DNA from 3 places in the Sodalis sp. C49 genome. Region 3 is predicted to be linked to each of the others. Evidence: predicted binding sites of a transcription regulator. Region 3 holds the regulator's gene; each other region holds the start of a gene.
The links. The regulator Fur, encoded in region 3, represses iron uptake genes when iron is present. The targets are predictions, from matches to a motif close to ATAATAATGAGAACNACTATCAA.

Region 1 (6,406 bases), 1.2 Mb from region 3:
CTGGGCATTATCCGTGGCCATGGCGCGGGTCTCCCTGAGCCTGGGCAACAGCCATAGCAGCAGGGGGGCGCCGATCAGGGCGGTGGCGGCGCCGGTGGGGATTTCCCGCCACAGCCGGGCCAGCAGGATCATCAGTTGATCGCTGAGCAGCAGCAGCAGCGCGCCCAGCAGGCAGGAAAACCCTAAACGGGGCAGCAGGCGCCTGGCCCCGAGCATCCGCGCCAGCAGCGGCGCGAACAGGCCGATAAAACCAATAATGCCGGCGGCGTTGACCAGAAAGGCGCTTAATACGATCGCCACGCCGATGCCGCCGACGCGCGCGGCGATAAGGCCCAGGCCCAGGTTGCGCGCCACGCCGTCATCCAATCCCATCAGCATCAGCGGTCGCAGCATCAGCAATATCAGCAGCAGGCCGACGGCCAGCCGGGGCAGCAGGAACTGTACCCTGCTCCAATCCTGCTGGTTGAGCATGCCGCTGCTCCAGAGAAAAAGGGTTTGCAGCCGCTCATAGTTAAGCAGCGCCAGCAGGCTTTTGGCCGCCCCGCAGTAAAGCCCCAAGACCAATCCCGCCAGAATCAGGGTGACCGGCGACAACCGGCGCCCCCAGGAAACGCCGAACACCAGGCCGCCCACCGCCAGCGCGCCGGCTATCGTCGCCAGTTGGCGGGTCGCCTCGTCGCCCGGCAACGCCAGGAGGGTCGCCACCGTGAGCCCCAGTTGCGCGCCCGCCGACACCCCGAGCGTGGTGGGTTCGGCCAGCGGATTGCGCAGTATTTGCTGGAACACCACCCCCACCAGCCCCAGCCCGGCGCCCACCAGCAGCGAGAGCGCGGTGCGCGGCAGCAGGCTGTAGTGAAACAGCATTTGATCAATACTGCCGGTATCGGGATGGCACGCCGCCCGCCACCATAAACCGGGCGCGAGCTGAAGGGTTAAATTAAATACCGCAAGCGACAGCGCGGCAAGCGACAACGCCAGGACCAATGCGGCGGATAAGCGCGGAACGCGTTTACTCATGCCCGTGGCTCCATCGCCTGCCCGAGCATCCGGCAAAAGCGCATGGCGGCAAGGGTGGCGCCGAAAAACCACACCGCGGGCAGCACCCGCAGCTGTTTTTCCCGGACAAAAGGCAGCGTTTGCCAAAGCGTGGAACCGGCCACTTCCGCCAGGGGATCCTGGGCGCCGCGATGAAAACACAGCGCCCTGACGCCCCGGAACTGCGCCAGCCGCTCAAGGCCCACCGTTGCGCTGCCCCAGACATTTTCCTCGCCGTCCCAGGCGTTCGCCACCCCCACCCGATCCAGCACATCCTGGAGCAGGCTGTTTTTGCCGATAACCATGATGCGGCGGCTGTCGATAAAGGAAAACAGCAAGACGGGGGGAAGCGGAAGGGATCCAGACGCCAGCCGCTGCCGGGTCTGGTCCAGTTGCCGGTCGAGATCGGCCATATGTCGTTGCGCCCGATCCGGCATCCCCAGGCGCCCGGCCAGGGCGGCGATATCCTGGCGGGCCACGGCCAAAGGCCGATCGCCTTGCCGGCTAAAACGGAAGGTCATGGTGGGCGCAATGGACGCGACGCTTGCAGGCGCCGGGCCAAAACCCTCCGATAGCAGGATCAGCGAGGGCGCCAGGCGCTGCATCGCTTCCATATTCGGTTCGTTGCGCAGCCCCACGTCCAGCACCGACGGCGGCAGCGCCGGCTCCGCCACCCAGCTGCGGTAATTCGGCGCGTCGGCAATGGCCATCGGCGTCACGCCAAGGGCCAGCAGCAGCTCCGCCGGGCGCCACTCCAGCGCGATAATACGTGCCGCATCGGGTATGGGCGCGGCGGCGGCGCGGCGGGAAAACCACCAGGGCAACACGGCCATCGCCTGTAAAAGACGTCGGCGATAGGCATCATGAGTCTGCATAAATTTTAAATATTAATAGTTATCATTCTGATTTTGATCGCCTATTATGCGCATTCGGAGAGAGACCGCAAGCCGCCCGCCTGCCGGAAGCTCTTTGCCTTGTCCTTAATCAATAGTCCCGATCGATACAGGAAGCGTATGAAGCCTGACGCAGCAGCACCCACCCCCGGATGCGCCATTGATATCAACGGCAGTTTTCTCTTCTCCGTTCCCAGCGGCGGAACGGGCTATTCGGCGGCGGATTTATGCGCGCCGGAAACGGCGCTGGCGCTACTGGAGCCGTTCCTGCGGCTGAACGAAGGGGGCGACCGGGCGGCGGTGATCTCCATGTGGTCGCAGTGGTATTTTGCCCTGCTGCTGGCGCCCTGGACAAGGATCGCGCTGCTGCATGACTGGCGGCTGCCGGCGGATCCGCGCGCGATTCAGTTTACCCAGGGAGCGCAATCCGCCGTGCCGGAAAAATTTATCCTGGCCGATCGCGGCGCAAAAATCGCCGGCGGCGTCGCCATCCCCGCCCTGTTCGGGCAACTGCTGGAGACGCATGTGCTGCCGGTTTGCCGGACCTTCGGCCAGTTGGCCGGCATCAGGCCGGGCCTGTTCTGGAACAACGCCGCCATCCGCGTCGCCCACGGCATCGATATGGCCGCGGAACAAGGCGCCGATACCGGGGAAGCCAGGGCGTTTCTCGCCACCAAAACCCTGGCGGACGGCGCACCCAACCGGCTGTATCAGCCGGTACGGGTGGTGGAGCACGAGGCCGGCCCGAAAATCATCCGCCGGCTGTGCTGCCTGCGCTATAAGCTCAGCGGCCTGGAATATTGCCCGAGCTGCCCGCTGTTGGTGGCGCAAGAGCGTAAATGCCGGCATCGGGAACAGCAGGGCTAAGCGTTCGCCACTGCGGGCATGACGCCGGGCAAGACGTATTTCTCCGCGCCCCAGGCCTCGCACCGGCGGCCGCTCGCGCCGCGGGTACTCCCGCCGCATAAACGGCTCCCCGCACGGTGCCTTGCCCGGGCGGCGATCAGAGCAGTTCCATCACGCGCCGGGTTTCTTCGACACCCACCTGCCAGAGGGCCAGCATCTCCTCGTCGGCGCGCTGATAATACCCGCCGTAGTTGCCGTCGCCCAGCATCGCGCGGGCCTTGGCCGGATTGAGCTTGCGAAAGCCGACCAGATCGAGCATCGGTTTTTGCCGGTCCGGCTGGGCGACGCCCGCCAGCCGGGTCCAGGGGAAATTTTCCATCCATGAGGCATGCGAGGCCACCGGATCGGTTTGCTGTACCTTTGCCCAGGTGAGCGGCGCGCACCACCAGTTATGCAGCTGTACCATCACCTCGGGATTGGCCACCATCCATTCGCTGATAATATGCTGCGCCGGCATATTGCCGCCGTGGCCGTTAACCAGCAGGACGCGCTTAAAGCCCTGCCGTTTCAGATTATCGAGAATATCGTACAGCAGCCGGAGGTAAGTGCCGACCCGCAGGCTGATGGTGCCGGGAAAATCGCTGAACGCCGGCGTCATGCCGAACGGCATTACCGGGAATACCGGTATGCCCAGCGGCTCGGCCGCCTCGACGGCGACCTTTTCGGCCAGGATGGAATCCACCGACAGGCTGAGAAACGCATGCTGCTCCGTACTGCCCAGCGGCACCACCACCCGATCGTCCCGGCCCAGGTATTCTTCCAACTGCTGCCAATTCATTTCACTGATTTTCATGATATTTCCTTCAATCCGGTCACGGAGGGCACATCCGGCGTCAGCAGCGGCATCACCACACGCCTGATATCGCCGCTGTCAGGAATATGCCGGTATTCAAACGCCTGTTGGCCAGGAGATAAGGCGTCCTGTAACGCCTCGGCGCCGGTGGCGTAGACCAGCACATCGGCATGCGCCAGATAGCGGTTCAGTTCAGGGTCGTCCCGATGCACCACGGTAATGGACTGCACATGCGGGGCGAAGCGCTGCACCCCGGTTTTCATCAGCGCGGTAAACTCCGGGAAGATCGACACCACCAGCACCCTGGCAAGGGGATCAAGCGACGCCAGCGCCCGCCGGGTCTGCTCGGAGGGGATAAAGCTGATATTAATAACCCGCATACCGGGCAGCAGGCTCATCACCTCGCGCCGGCGGTGGGCAAAGGTCAGGATCAGATCGGCGCTGTGCGCCTGCTCGCGCGCGCGGTTATCGGCGGTCAGTATCGACAGCGTCGTCGCATCCAGCTGCGCGCCGTCGCCCAGGGTGCCGGCGATAATCTGCGCATAATCGCGGGCGGACTCGATAAAATTACCCACCACCAGCACCGTTTTGGTCCTGGCGCGCCGCTGGCGGTGATGGAACCGGTTGGTGACCAGGGCGGCGAGGTCGGCCGCCGATAAAGACAGGTCCTGCGCCCGATCGATCAGGGCGTCGATGTGCTGATGCAGATCGGTCAACCGCTTGTCGCTGTGGCGCAGGACCTGGGCGGCGTCGGCGATAAAGGTACCGGAGCCGGGCTTGCTGTAGATCAGTTCAGCCTGTTTCAACTCGCGATAAACCTGCGCCACGGTCATCGGCGCCACGCCGACCCGCTCGGCCATGTCGCGCACCGAGGGCAATTTATCCCCCGGCTTTAGCGCGCCGAAGGTGATGGCATACTCCACCAGCCCCCGCAACTGCATCCCCAACGGGAGCGACAATGTTCTATCAAGTTGGAAGTCCACAAACCGCCCATTAATGCGTGCTAATTTACTAATACACTATCGTTATAAGCTTAGCTAACGCAAGCACAGCGGGCATATTTTCCTATTCAACGGGCTATAGCATTTTCCTATGACAAAATAATGCCTTTTTTACTGCCTTTTATTGACATTAAACGATCATTGCTTCAAATATCGTACTACTGCATTAGAACAGTGACGCGGGATTTTCCGGCGGGGATCATTTTCCAAGCGATAAGGGGATGGGCACAATGAAGGTTATGCATCGGATAACGTTAATCGCCTTGCTGACGGCGGGCGCGCTACCACTGGCCCACGCCTGGGCGGCGGATACCGTGCAGCGCGGCGGCACGCTGGTCTATGGCCGCTATAGCGATAGTTCGTTCCTGGAACCGGTATTGAATGAAAACAATACCGATATCTGGATCCTGTCGAATCTGTATGACACGCTCCTGTTTCCCACCGCCGACGGCAAAGGCATCGAACCGGGCCTGGCGGACAAATGGAATATCGCCGCCGACGGCAAAAGCGTCAGCCTGACCCTGCGCGATAATATCAAGTTCTCCGATGGATCGCCGATTACCGCAGAAGATGTTAAATGGTCGCTGGAACGCGCCAGCAAGCCCGGCAACGGGGTATGGCAATTTATGGTCGATTCCATCGCCAGCGTCTCCATTGACGGCGCCAACGCCATTACCCTGCATCTGAAACACCCGGACCCGGCCATCCTCAGCGCCCTGACGGCGTTTAATACCTCCATCATGCCGAAAAAGCAGTTCGAGGCGACGCCGGGCGCCACCGACCAGCAAAAAGCGGAAGCTTTCGCCGAGCATCCGGTGGGGTCCGGCCCCTATGTGCTGAAATCCTGGCAGCATAACGCCACCATGACCCTGGTGCGCAACCCGTATTACTGGCGCAACGGCGCCGACGGCAAGCCGCTGCCCTATCTCGACGGCATTACCTTCGAGATCGTCCCGGACGACGCCACGCGCATCCTGAAGTTACAGTCGGGCGAGCTGGACGCCACCGAGTTTATCCCGTATTCGCGCGTCAACGAATTGAAGGCCAATCCGGCCATTGATATGAAACTGTTTCCCTCCACCCGGGTGGAATACGTCAGCCTGAACGTGCGCCCGCAGTACCAGGGCGCGGCCAATCCGCTGGCCAATGAAAAGGTGCGCCAGGCGCTGAACTACGCCACCGATAAGCAAGGCATTATCCAACTGGTGACCTATGGCATCGGCACGCCGATGACGTCTTATATTTCCAGCGGCACGCCGGGGCACGTAGGCGACAAACCGCTCTATCCGGTGGATACGGCCAAGGCCAAACAGCTGCTGGATCAGGCCGGTTTCGCCAGCGGTTTCAGCGCCAATATCATGGTGCTGGCCGGCAATGAGGACGAAATCAGCATCGCCACCGCCCTGCAGCAGATGTGGGCGCAGGTGGGCGTTAAACTCACCATCACCCAGGTGGACCACGCCACGGAAACCGACCGCTATCGCAAGGGCGATTTCGGCATGCGCTTATCTACCTGGACCGATGATATTGCCGATCCCAATGAAATCACCTCTTACTTCGCTTATTCGAAAAATATCCAGGCGGTGCATTCGGGCTGGAAAAACGATCGGGTAGACCAGCTGTTTGAGCAATCCCAGCAGGAAATCGATGCGCAAAAACGCGCGGCCGATTATCAACAAATTCAGGCGATCTTTAACGCCCAGGGGCCGATCGTGCCGCTGTATGAAAGCCCTTATCCGGTGGCGTTGAATAAGACGGTGCACGGCTTTGTGCAGATT
Region 2 (6,406 bases), 2.1 Mb from region 3:
AGTACTTTTTTAACCAGACCAGCAGCTTTCTTGTTGGTATAGGTCAAAACTTCCAGAGCTTGCGACACTTTCTTACCGCGGATAAGGTCAGCCACCAGGCGTACCTTTTGAGCAGAAGAACGAGCGTGGCGATGTTGAGCGATAGTTTCCATCTCTTCCTCCTACCTTAGCGTTTTTTAGCCTTACGGTCGGCCGCATGGCCGCGATAAGTACGCGTCGGCGCGAATTCACCCAGTTTGTGACCGACCATTTCGTCGGAAACAAATACCGGTACGTGCTGACGACCATTATGGACAGCGATGGTCAAACCGATCATTGTTGGAAAGATCGTTGAACGACGGGACCAAGTGCGTATAGGCTTCTTGTCACCGCTTTCCACCGCTTTCTCTACCTTCTTCAGCAAGTGCAGGTCTATGAATGGACCTTTCTTGAGAGAACGTGGCATGGTTTATCCTCTAATTATTTTTTACTACGGCGACGTACGATGAACTTATCGGTACGCTTATTACTACGGGTCTTCTTACCTTTGGTCTGCAGGCCCCACGGACTGACCGGGTGCTTACCAAAGTTACGACCTTCACCACCACCATGCGGGTGATCCACCGGGTTCATCGCCGTACCGCGGACGGTCGGACGAATACCACGCCAGCGGCTTGCACCGGCTTTGCCCAGTACACGCAGCATGTGTTCGGCGTTACCGACTTCACCCATGGTTGCGCGGCATTCAGACTGCACTTTACGCATTTCGCCGGAGCGAAGACGCAGAGTGACATAAGCGCCGTCACGGGCAACAATCTGAACGTAAGCACCGGCGGAACGCGCCAGCTGACCGCCTTTACCCGGTTTCATTTCCACGTTATGCACGGTGGAACCAACCGGAATATTGCGCATCGGCAGGGTGTTGCCGGCCTTGATGGCGGCGTCGACGCCAGACTGAATCTGGTCACCTGCTTTCAGGCCTTTCGGCGCCAGTACGTAACGACGTTCGCCGTCTTTGTACAGCACTAAAGCGATGTTGGCAGAACGGTTCGGATCATATTCCAGGCGCTCTACGATTGCCGGGATACCGTCTTTGTCGCGTTTAAAATCGACAACACGGTATTGTTGTTTATGACCACCACCGATATGGCGCGTAGTGATACGGCCATTGTTGTTACGTCCACCGGATTTAGTGAGTTTTTCCAGCAACGGGCCATAAGGCTTGCCCTTGTGCAGCTCAGGGTTGACCACTTTAACTACGTGGCGACGACCCGGAGATGTCGGTTTACATTTAACAATTGCCATTGTTCTTCTCCTCCGACTTACTCTGCGCCGCCGATGAAGTCCATGTTCTGGCCTTCCTTCAGGGTGACGTAAGCTTTTTTCCAGTCGCTACGACGACCGATACGCTGTCCATGACGCTTCGTTTTCCCTTTAACGATCAGGGTGCGAACGTCATTGACTTCGACTTCAAACAGTTTATGCACAGCGGCTTTAATTTCTGCTTTGGTCGCGTCTTTAGCTACTTTGAGTACGATGGTGTTATGCTTTTCCATCGCTGCAGACGCTTTTTCAGAAACGTGCGGCGCGCGCAAAACTTTCAGCAAACGTTCTTCACGAATCATGCCAGCATCTCCTCAACTTGCTTCACAGCGTCAGCCGTCATGACGACTTTGTCGAAGGCGATCAGGCTAACCGGGTCAATACCTGCGACATCGCGAACGTCTACTTTGTAGAGATTGCGCGCGGCCAGAAACAGGTTTTCATCCAGTTCGCTCGTAATGATCAGCACATCTGCAAGCGACATGTCTTTCAATTTCTGTACCAGCAGCTTGGTTTTAGGCGCTTCGACAGAAAAAGACTCAACGACGATCAGACGTTCTTGACGTACCAGCTCGGACAGGATGCTTTTCAGCGCCCCACGGTACATCTTCTTATTTACCTTCTGGCTGTGATCCTGCGGCTTGGCGGCAAATGTTACGCCACCTGAACGCCAGATTGGGCTCTTCACCGTACCTGAACGCGCGCGACCGGTACCCTTCTGACGCCATGGTTTCTTACCGGAACCAGTAACTTCAGCACGGGTCTTCTGAGCGCGAGTACCTTGACGGGCACCTGCTGCATAAGCAACAACAACCTGGTGTACCAGCGCTTCGTTGAAGTCACGCCCGAAGGTAGTTTCGGAAACAGTCAGCGCGCTTTGCGCGTCTTTCAATACCAATTCCATTCCTATCTCCTCGACGTTACGCCTTGACAGCCGGTTTAACGATCAGGTCGCCGCCGGTTGCTCCCGGGACAGCGCCTTTGACCAGCAGCAGGTTGCGCTCAACGTCAACACGTACTACGTCCAGGCTTAGAACGGTTACACGCTCGTTACCCATCTGGCCTGCCATTTTCTTGCCCTTGAATACCTTACCCGGAGTCTGGTTCTGACCGATTGAACCATGACCACGGTGGGACAAGGAGTTACCATGGGTAGCATCCTGGGTACGGAAGTTCCAGCGCTTTACAGTGCCTGCAAATCCTTTACCTTTGGACGTACCGGTAACGTCAACTTTTTTCACATCGGCGAACAGTTCGACGCTGATGCTTTGACCCGCAGTGATTTCTGCAACGTCTTCGACGCGGAATTCCCACAGGCCACGGCCGGCTTCAACGCCTGCCTTAGCGAAGTGACCGGCTTCAGGCTTAGTCACACGATTGGCTTTTTTGGTGCCGGTGGTGACCTGAATAGCGCGGTAACCGTCGTTGTCCAGGTCTTTAACCTGAGTTACGCGGTTGGCTTCGATTTCAATAACGGTTACTGGGATGGAAACGCCATCTTCAGTGAAGATGCGAGTCATGCCCACTTTACGACCGACTAAACCCTTCATTGTTTCAACCTCTCAATCGTTTGGTGACCTGATTAACCCAGGCTGATCTGCACATCAACACCAGCAGCCAGATCCAGACGCATCAGAGCATCAACGGTTTTTTCGGTTGGCTCAACGATGTCAACCAGACGCTTATGAGTGCGAATCTCATACTGATCGCGCGCATCTTTATTGACGTGCGGAGAAATCAGAACGGTAAAGCGCTCTTTGCGGGTCGGCAGCGGGATCGGACCCCGTACCTGAGCACCGGTACGTTTGGCAGTCTCGACTATTTCCGCGGTTGATTGATCGATCAAACGATGATCAAACGCTTTCAAACGGATACGGATTCTTTGGTTCTGCATGAGACCAGAGCTCCAATTATTTATAAACGTAGAAAATTACTCCTCGCACCCATTTCGATTGATGGGGGAGTGTAATCATTCAGTATTATCCCCATATCGGGGATGTTGTGTGCTGGCTTACCGCCTTCGCGGCCAGCGCGGACTCATTGAGTCGGCTTGTTTCTTATGTCTATGAGACAAGCCCGCGCATTATACGTTAATTTGCTCATGAAGCAAGCGACGATACGGTAAAAAACGCCGGAAACCGGCGCTCATTCCATTTCCGCAGGGGCAGAATGGGCGGCGGCGCCGATTTCAGGCAGGCTTATGCCAGCTGGGATGCCGGGATAAGGGAAGGAAGGCGCGCGTGATAACGGTATTGTCGGTTTTCTGCCTGCTCTTGTATGGCGTCATCATGGGCCATCTCGCCCGGCGCATTCTCGGATGGGCCCGCGCGCTGCCAGGCGCCACGGCGGCGCGGCGCGGGCCACTGCCGGGCGGCGGTTGCGCCGGCGGGGGACGGTTGGCGTATGGCCGGCTTACGGCGATCTCCGGCCAGCGGGCTTCCGCGGCGCCTGGGGCCCGCCGCGCCGCGTGGACAATGCTGTCCCGCCAGATGTGGAAACGGCGCTGCGAGGCAAGCTGCGCGCTGGCGTTCCTGGCGGCGTTCGCCGCCCTGCCGGCGGAACGCCTGGTGAGCGGCCTGGTGTTCAGCTGGTTTTTATTAACGCTGAGCTGGATTGACTATCATACCCTGCTGCTGCCCGACCGGCTTACCCTGCCCTTCCTGCTGTGCGGACTGCTAAGCCCCCTTGGCGAGCCGCAATCGCTCTATGCCGGCCTGCTGGGCGCGCTGTGCGGCGGCGGCGGCCTGTGGCTGCTGAACGGGGTGTTTTACCGGGTGAGAGGCTACGCGGGGCTGGGCGGCGGCGATATCAAGCTGCTGAGCGGGCTGGGGGCCTGGCTGGGATGGCAAGCGTTGCCGCTGTTATGCGCGAGCGCGGCGCTGACCGGGATAGCGTGGTGGCTGCGGCGCCGGACGGCGGATAAAGACATTCCCTTTGGTCCCTGCCTGGCGCTGGCAGGCTGGTGGATATACATCGGCCCTTAGCGCCACTGCCCGGCCGCACATGACAATGCGGCCAGGTTACGCCGGAAACGCGGCAGCCAGGAGCCGATGCGTATCGGTCATAACCGTCGCATCATGCGCAGGCGTTGCTTTATCATTATTTAGCGGGGAACAGCCTGACGCCTATTGCGCCGCATCTTTTAACTGGGACTGGAGATAGTTCTGCAGGCCGACCAGTTTGATTAAATCCAGTTCGGTTTCCAGGAAATCGATATGGTGCTCTTCGTCCGCCAATATCTCGATCAGCAGATCGCGGGTGACATAATCCCGGACGCTGTCGGCATAAGAGATGCCTTCGCGCAGATCCTGCGCGCCCTGCAGTTCCAGGTTCAAATCCGAACGCAGCATTTCCTCGACATTTTGCCCGATGTTAAGCGTGCCCAGATCCTGCAGGTTAGGCAGTCCCTCCAGGAAAAGAATACGCTCGATATAACGATCGGCGTGCTTCATTTCATCGATGGATTCGTGGTATTCAATGTCGTTCAGACGCATCAGCCCCCAGTTCTTAAACATACGGGCGTGCAGGAAGTACTGATTGATGGCTACCAGCTCGTTGCCAAGCAGGGTATTGAGATGGGTGATAATTTGGTCATCGCCTTTCATAATTCACTCCTCCGTTGCGGTAATGTACAGAATATAACCGCGTCAGAGTAAATCAAGGTAATAACCCTACTAATTATGCAATTTTTTCAAACGGCACTAACTGCTGTAATTCGTCTTCCATAACCAACCGGGCCTTGCATGCGCATTTACCGCATTTATTCGCCACCGGCACGACACTTTTAAGTTCTTGAAACGTCTTCGGTTGGTAGTTTCTTACCGCCTTGCGTATGGCAGTATCGCTTACCGCATTACACAAACAAACGTACATTTTTCATACTCATTAAAATCAAATTAGGCATAATTTAAATGAGAACGAGTGTCATTTCAATAGCAGAACTATTTTTGTTTTGTAAATATCCGTCGCCGGTAAATAACCGCTTCTTTTTGCAGCAAATAAAAAAAGGGCGCCAAGGCGCCCTTTTTTGCATAAAACGGAAATGTCTTACGCGATAACCTTGGCAACCACGCCGGCGCCAACGGTACGGCCGCCTTCGCGAATAGCGAAACGCAGGCCGTCGTCCATGGCGATCGGGGCAATCAGGTTAACAACCATTTTGATGTTGTCGCCAGGCATAACCATTTCCACGCCTTCCGGCAGTTCGATGGTACCGGTCACGTCAGTGGTACGGAAGTAGAACTGAGGACGGTAGCCTTTGAAGAACGGCGTATGACGGCCGCCTTCATCCTTGGACAGGATGTAGACTTCGGATTCGAACTGGGTATGCGGGTGGATTGAACCCGGTTTAGCCAGTACCTGGCCGCGTTCCACGTCGTCACGCTTGGTGCCGCGCAGCAGGACGCCGACGTTTTCACCGGCACGGCCTTCGTCCAGCAGTTTACGGAACATTTCAACGCCGGTACAAGTGGTCTTGATGGTGGCTTTGATGCCGACGATTTCAACTTCTTCGCCCACTTTAACGATGCCGCGTTCCACACGACCGGTTACCACGGTGCCGCGGCCGGAGATGGAGAATACGTCTTCGATAGGCAGCAGGAACGGCTTGTCAATCGCACGTACCGGTTCCGGAATGTAGGTATCCAGGGCTTCGGCCAGTTCGATGATTTTAGAGGTCCAGGCTTCGTCGCCTTCCAGTGCTTTCAGCGCGGAACCACGGATTACCGGGGTGTCGTCGCCTGGGAAGTCGTACTGGGACAGCAGTTCGCGCACTTCCATTTCAACCAGTTCCAGCAGTTCTTCGTCATCGACCATGTCGCATTTGTTCATGAAGACGATGATGTAAGGAACGCCTACCTGGCGAGCCAGCAGGATGTGTTCGCGGGTCTGCGGCATCGGGCCGTCGGTTGCGGCAACCACCAGGATTGCGCCATCCATCTGGGCGGCGCCGGTGATCATGTTTTTCACATAGTCGGCGTGTCCCGGGCAGTCTACGTGCGCGTAGTGGCGGGCCGGGGTATCGTATTCAACGTGGGACGTGTTGATGGTGATACCACGGGCTTTTTCTTCCGGTGCGTTGTCGATCTGATCGAAGGCACGGGCG
Region 3 (6,406 bases):
CCGCCGGGCGGGCCTTATTGTGCCCCGGCCAGTACTTCGCCGACGATTTCCACCGCCTCGCGTTCGATTTGTTCCCGGTGCTTAGGCCCCAGGAAGCTTTCGCAATAAATTTTGTAGGCCTCCTCGGTGCCGGACGGCCGCGCGGCGAACCAGCCGTTTTTGGTCATCACCTTCAGGCCGCCGATGGACGCGCCGTTGCCGGGCGCCTCGGTCAAGCGCGCGGTGATGGGGTCGCCGGCCAGGGTGCTGGCAGAGACCATTTCAGGCGACAGCTTGGCCAAAACGGCCTTCTGCGCGTGGGTGGCCGACGCCTGGATGCGGTTATAGCTGGGCGCGCCGAAACGTTGCGCCAGTTCATCATAGTGCTGTTGGGGATTTTTACCGGTGACCGCGGTAATTTCCGCCGCCAGCAGGCACATGATGATACCGTCTTTATCCGTGGACCAGGGCTTGCCGTCAAAACGCAGGAACGAGGCGCCGGCGCTCTCTTCGCCGCCAAAACCCAGGGTGCCGTCGAACAGGCCGTCGACAAACCATTTAAACCCGACGGGCACTTCCACCAGACGGCGGCCCAGATCGGCCACCACCCGGTCAATCATTTCACTGGAGACCAGGGTTTTGCCCACCGCCACGTCGGCGCCCCACTGCGGACGGTGCTGGAACAGGTAGTTGATCGCCACCGCCAGGAAATGATTGGGGTTCATAAGACCCGCCGGGGTAACGATGCCGTGCCGATCGTAATCCGGATCGTTGGCCAGGGCCAGGTCGAACTTATCACGCAGCGACAGCAGGCCGGTCATGGCCCATTGGGACGAACAGTCCATGCGGATAATGCCGTCGTGGTCGAGATACATAAAGCGGAAGGTCTGGTCGATTTGCTCGTTCACCAGCGTCAAATCGAGTTGGTAATGCTCGGCGATGCGCTGCCAATAGGCAATGCCGGACCCGCCCAGCGGATCGACGCCCAGTTTCAGTCCCGCTTTTTTGATGGCCGCCATGTCCACGACCTCGGCCAGCCCCGCCACATAGGACTGCACCAGATCCTGCGCATGGATATGGCCGCTGTTCCAGGCCGCGTCCAGCGACTGGCGCTTAACGCCGCGCAAATCGTCCGCCAGCAGGGCATTGGCGCGCTCTTCGATCACTTTGGTCAGATTCGTGTCCGCCGGTCCGCCGTTAGGCGGATTGTATTTGATGCCGCCATCTTCCGGCGGATTATGGGACGGGGTGATGACAATGCCGTCGGCCTGGGCGCCGCCGGCGCGATTGTGCGTCAGGATGGCGTTGGACACCGCCGGCGTCGGGGTAAAGCCGTTGTCCTGCTGGACGATGATTTCCACGCCGTTGGCGCTGAGTACTTCCAATACCGAAATAAACGCCGGTTCGGACAGCGCATGGGTGTCCTTGCCCACATAACACGGGCCGGTAACGCCCTGCCTGGCGCGCTCTTCGGCAATGGCCTGGCTGATGGCCAGGATATGGGCTTCATTGAAACTGTGGCGCCCCGCGCTGCCGCGATGGCCTGAAGTACCGAATTTTACCGCATGCGCGGTGTTGCCCGGCTCCGGACGCAACACATAATACTGCGAGGTTAACTGCGCGACATTGATTAAATCGCTTTGCCGGGCGGGCTGCCCGGCGCGGGGGCTATTAGCCATCGGTGCTTCTCCCTTGCCTGCTGTTGATCAAATGGTACCGCAAACTTTATCGGTCAGTTCCACGGGGAACTGCATTGCCAGCATAATGTGTTCCACCATGCTCCGTTTACGATCGGTGTTGGTGTTGGTGATAACCCAGTAGGGCGTTTGCGCTACCTGCTTGGGTTTAGTATGGCTGCCATTTTGCAATAATGTCTGCTCATCAGCGGCAAAATAAGTACGGGTGCGGCCGTGCAGGATATCCGCCGCCTCGGTAAATTCGGCGGGCGACAGGCTATACAGGGTGGACAGCACCAGCATAAAACGATCAACCGCCTTGCGCTGCTCGGCGTAGCTGTCGGAAAGGAGGAGCTCACGCATGGCGCGCACGCGATCGCGGGTCGCAGACACGGCCTGCGTCTTGAGGGGCGTTTCCGGCGGCGGCGCACTGCGCGCTGCGGCGCTGGCCTGAGCATTAAATTTCAGCATCCGGCGTAAAATATCCGAGGCGCTTTCGCCGATATGCTGCGTATGGCTGGCGATATAGCGGTAAAGGTCTTCGTCGACTTCAATTGTTTTCATCTTTATCCGGGGCTTTCTTCTCATAAATCAATCAAAAGGATTATACAAGCTAAACCGGCCCCGCGAATAGCGCTAGTATCCGGCTTCGGTAAAAAGTCGGAATTTCCCCCGAGGGCCTTCCTGGCGCCGCCGCTTTTTTTACGGCCGCGGGACGGATAACTCATGATAGGCTATCAGGCTCTGTTATCGCCATGAGGATCAGGATGAAATTACACTATCGTCTGCAACCTGCCCGGCAGCCGGGTGAAGCACTGCCGGTGATATTGCTGCACGGGCTGTTCGGTAGCCTTGATAACCTGGGCGTGCTGGCCAGGCCGCTTGGGGAACACCACGCCACCCTGCAGATTGATCTGCGCAATCACGGCTTGTCCCCCCATGACCACGATGCCGGTTACGCCGCCATGAGCCGGGACGTGATCGAATTGCTTGATGCGTTGCATATCGACGCCGGTCACCTCATCGGCCATTCCATGGGCGGCAAGGTCGCCATGACCCTCGCCGCCCAGGCGCCCGGCCGCGTTGCGCGGCTGGCGGTTATCGATATGGCGCCGGTGGCCTACCCCACCCGTCACCATGACAACGTCTTCGCCGCGCTCAGGCGCGTCGAGGCGGCGGGCGTCACACAGCGCACGGAGGCGGCGGCGCTCATGCGCCATGACGCCCTTGATGAGGAAACCATCCAGTTTTTGCTGAAATCCTTTCACCAGGGCCGGTGGCGGTTTAACGTCGAGGCGCTGTGGGATAACTATCCGGCGCTTATCGGCTGGCGGGAGTCGGCGCCCTGGCTAGGGCCGGTGCTGTTTATCCGCGGTGAAAAATCGCCCTATCTGGATGACGGTTACCGCCAGGCGATCCAACGCCAGTTCCCCCGGGCGCGGGCGCATGTGGTCGCCGGCGCCGGTCATTGGGTTCATGCGGAGAAACCCGCGGCGGTCATGCGCGCCCTGGCCCGTTTCCTGGAAGAATAGGCCGGGCCGCCGCCGGGATTAGCGCCGGCGAGTTTAATATTGTCGTTTGCTACCGGGCTGGGGTAACATGGCCCGCTGTGTTTTATGGCAGCCCCGGCGTACATAAAACATAACGTTACGGGCGATGCGCGTCCGGCGGCGTAGCCAGCCACGCCGCCGGCCGGGGTTTGCCCGCCTGCTTCTTGATGCACAATCCCTTCATGACCTATGGCAAAAGAACAAACGGACCGCACCACCCTGGATTTATTTATCGATGAGCGGCGCCCGGGAAGACCGAAGACGAACCCCCTGTCCCGCGATGAGCAGTTGCGCATCAACAAGCGTAACCAGCTGCGCCGGGATAAAAAGCGCGGCCTGCGCCGGGTGGAGCTGAAAATCAACGCCGAGGCGGTGGATGCGTTAAATGAGCTGGCCTACCGGCAAAACCTGTCGCGCAGCGAGCTGATCGAATTGATTTTACTGGCCGAGCTTGAACGGCAACAAGGCGCGGATCCGCATCCGGAATAAACTTGCCGGCCCGGTAAAGCGCCATCCCGTCCAGGGCCCAAGGCCGCGGACGGGGCAAATTTGCGACAAAACCCGGCCGGCGAGTTTCTCCCCGCATAAGGGTCTGCTATGATTGCCGCAGAGCATCGCTGATTCTGTTACGGAACATATCCATAATATTTAAGAGGTTTTCAAATTCATGGCAACTGTAGGCATTTTTTTTGGCAGTGACACCGGCAATACCGAAAATATTGCCAAAATGATTCAGAAGCAACTGGGTGCGGATGTTGCCGAAGTTCATGACATTGCCAAAAGTAGTAAAGAAGACCTGGCGCGGTTCGACACCCTGCTGCTCGGCATCCCGACCTGGTATTACGGCGAAGCGCAATGTGACTGGGATGATTTTTTCCCCACCCTGGAAGAAATAGATTTCTCCGGCAAAAAAGTGGCGCTGTTCGGCTGTGGCGATCAGGAGGATTACGCCGAATATTTCTGTGACGCCATGGGCACCATTCGCGACATTATCGAGCCCAACGGCGCGACCATCGTCGGTCACTGGCCCACCGCCGGCTATCATTTCGAAGCGTCGAAAGGACTGGCGGACGACAATCACTTCATCGGCCTGGCCATTGACGAAGACCGCCAGCCCGAGCTGACCAATGAACGCGTGGACGGCTGGGTGAAGCAAATCAGCGCTGAATTGCAGCTCAGCTAAAGTCAAGCCGTGCGGGAGGGTGCCGTCGCGACGGCGCCCGGCAAGAGAATCGGTTGCCGTCATGGCGTCGGGACGGCGCCGCCAACCTCACTGATAACTAAATCCTTTCAAATTAATAGATACAAGTTTTTAACTTTTATCCACAACGCGGTACAATAGCGCAGCGGTTCCACCCTTTTTAGCAAAATGTTGCAGAATTCGCCCCCTGAAACGGGCTATAGTTGTTAACAAGGCGCGGTTTTCATTTTGGACAGGCAGTCTTATAATGAGACGGCGTCACATTTTTCGGGCCGACCGATGTTATAGGCTAAGCTAGCCTACAATCAGATTATCAAAGTAACAGGACTAAACCCGCATGACTGACAATAATATTGCATTGAAGAAGGCCGGCCTGAAAGTCACCCTTCCCAGACTGAAGATTCTGGAAGTGTTGCAAGATCCGGAATGCCATCACGTCAGTGCGGAAGATCTGTACAAAAAACTGATCGATATGGGTGAGGAAATCGGCCTGGCCACGGTATATCGCGTGCTAAACCAATTTGACGACGCCGGTATCGTAACCCGCCACAATTTTGAAGGCGGCAAATCCGTTTTTGAACTGACGCAACAGTATCATCATGACCACCTGATCTGTCTGGACTGCGGCAAGGTTATCGAATTTCGCGACGAGTTCATCGAAGCGCGCCAGCGTGATATTGCCAAAAGGCACAATATCAAGCTGACCAACCATAGCTTATATCTGTATGGGCATTGTGAAATCGGCAACTGCCGCGAAGACGAAACGCTGCACGATCACGCCGATATGCTCAACGGCGTAAAAGAATAACCGCGGCGCGGTCCGTTTCTCCAAAGCGGCTGTTATCGCGCCGCTTTCTCACCCTGCAACGATTTTTTTCAATGAGGCTAAACGCCGCCCGTCCCCTTCCCTGGTAACGTTTCCTTCCCGAAGCGCGTCGACAAGCGTCGTATCCGCCAATCACCGCCGTGCTCACCGCCGGCAAACTCCAGAAAACTTCACAGAAAATAAAAATAAATAAAGAATAAATTGAGGCCCTGCGACGCTTTTTTGGGCTCGTCTGCGTAATACATTGAAACGCCAGCGTTTTTATTGCGATTTTTTCACCGGGTAAATTATTCTGTGAATATGATGATAAAGCTATTTTTCGCTGCCAGCAGTAAGCGACAACAAAAGATACATTTTAATTATATGATTTTATTGAATTAATATAGCCAAAAATACCTTCCTGAAATTAACCCGGATCGGTGACTCGATTTTTACACAAAAAGTTAATTTATAAATTAATAAAAAACGTGAAGTTCGCAGCAGATTTTAAACTTTCGCCATGGTGATATAGTGACAGGCAATGTTAATCACCAGAGATAGTCCAGATGAATGATGCGGAACTGCAAAACGATATGCCGCGCGGCATAGGCATTGCTCCTTATATTCGTATTAAACAAGAAGGCATGACTGAAAACGAAAGCCGGATAGTGGAGTGGTTTTTATCTCCCGGCAACCTCACCGACGTCTCGGGGATCAAAGAGGTGGCCCTGAGTCTGGGCCTGTCGGAAGCCATGATTGTCAAGGTGTCGAAAATTCTCGGTTTCAGCGGCTTTCGCCAGCTGCGCAGCGCCATCGTCGAGTACTTCGATCATGCCGACCATGATATCACCGCCGAACTCTCGCCCACCGACAGCCCGGAGGATGTGGTCAACAAAGTGTTTAACCTGACCGTACGCACCATTGTCGAAGGCCAGGCGATAGTCGACGCCAACGTCATCCAGCAGGCGGCCCAATGCTTTTTTGCCGGCCATCAGCGCGAGCTGTACGGCGTCGGCGGCTCTAATTCCATTTGCGCGGACGTGCAGCATAAATTCCTGAAAATCGGCTTGCGTTGCAATGCCTACCTGGACGCGCATTTGATGATGATGTCGGCCTCCCTGTTGCAACCGGGCGATGTGGCGTTGGTGGTATCCCATTCGGGCCGCACCAGCGATCTGAAACGGGTGGTGTCGAT

Region 1: the regulator Fur is predicted to act here: its motif matches at 1,920-1,942, upstream of fhuF (siderophore-iron reductase FhuF).
Region 2: the regulator Fur is predicted to act here: its motif matches at 5,208-5,230, upstream of bfd (bacterioferritin-associated ferredoxin).

What each region holds. Positions count from the first base shown of each region.
Region 1 covers NZ_CP163303.1:3,277,537-3,283,942, forward strand. The annotation lists gene fhuB (Fe(3+)-hydroxamate ABC transporter permease FhuB) at 1-1,017, opposite strand, end outside; gene fhuD (Fe(3+)-hydroxamate ABC transporter substrate-binding protein FhuD) at 1,014-1,910, opposite strand; gene fhuF (siderophore-iron reductase FhuF) at 2,049-2,795, shown strand; gene ABUK12_RS14735 (creatininase family protein) at 2,932-3,627, opposite strand; gene ABUK12_RS14740 (GntR family transcriptional regulator) at 3,624-4,610, opposite strand; gene ABUK12_RS14745 (ABC transporter substrate-binding protein) at 4,859-6,406, shown strand, end outside.
Region 2 covers NZ_CP163303.1:4,207,485-4,213,890, reverse strand. The annotation lists gene rplV (50S ribosomal protein L22) at 1-152, opposite strand, end outside; gene rpsS (30S ribosomal protein S19) at 167-445, opposite strand; gene rplB (50S ribosomal protein L2) at 460-1,284, opposite strand; gene rplW (50S ribosomal protein L23) at 1,302-1,604, opposite strand; gene rplD (50S ribosomal protein L4) at 1,601-2,206, opposite strand; gene rplC (50S ribosomal protein L3) at 2,223-2,852, opposite strand; gene rpsJ (30S ribosomal protein S10) at 2,885-3,196, opposite strand; gene ABUK12_RS18880 (prepilin peptidase) at 3,543-4,286, shown strand; gene bfr (bacterioferritin) at 4,428-4,907, opposite strand; gene bfd (bacterioferritin-associated ferredoxin) at 4,981-5,175, opposite strand; gene tuf (elongation factor Tu) at 5,350-6,406, opposite strand, start outside.
Region 3 covers NZ_CP163303.1:2,124,215-2,130,620, forward strand. The annotation lists gene pgm (phosphoglucomutase (alpha-D-glucose-1,6-bisphosphate-dependent)) at 15-1,658, opposite strand; gene seqA (replication initiation negative regulator SeqA) at 1,686-2,219, opposite strand; gene ABUK12_RS09635 (alpha/beta fold hydrolase) at 2,423-3,187, shown strand; gene ybfE (LexA regulated protein) at 3,395-3,694, shown strand; gene fldA (flavodoxin FldA) at 3,873-4,388, shown strand; gene fur (ferric iron uptake transcriptional regulator) at 4,744-5,214, shown strand; gene alsR (transcriptional repressor AlsR) at 5,778-6,406, shown strand, end outside.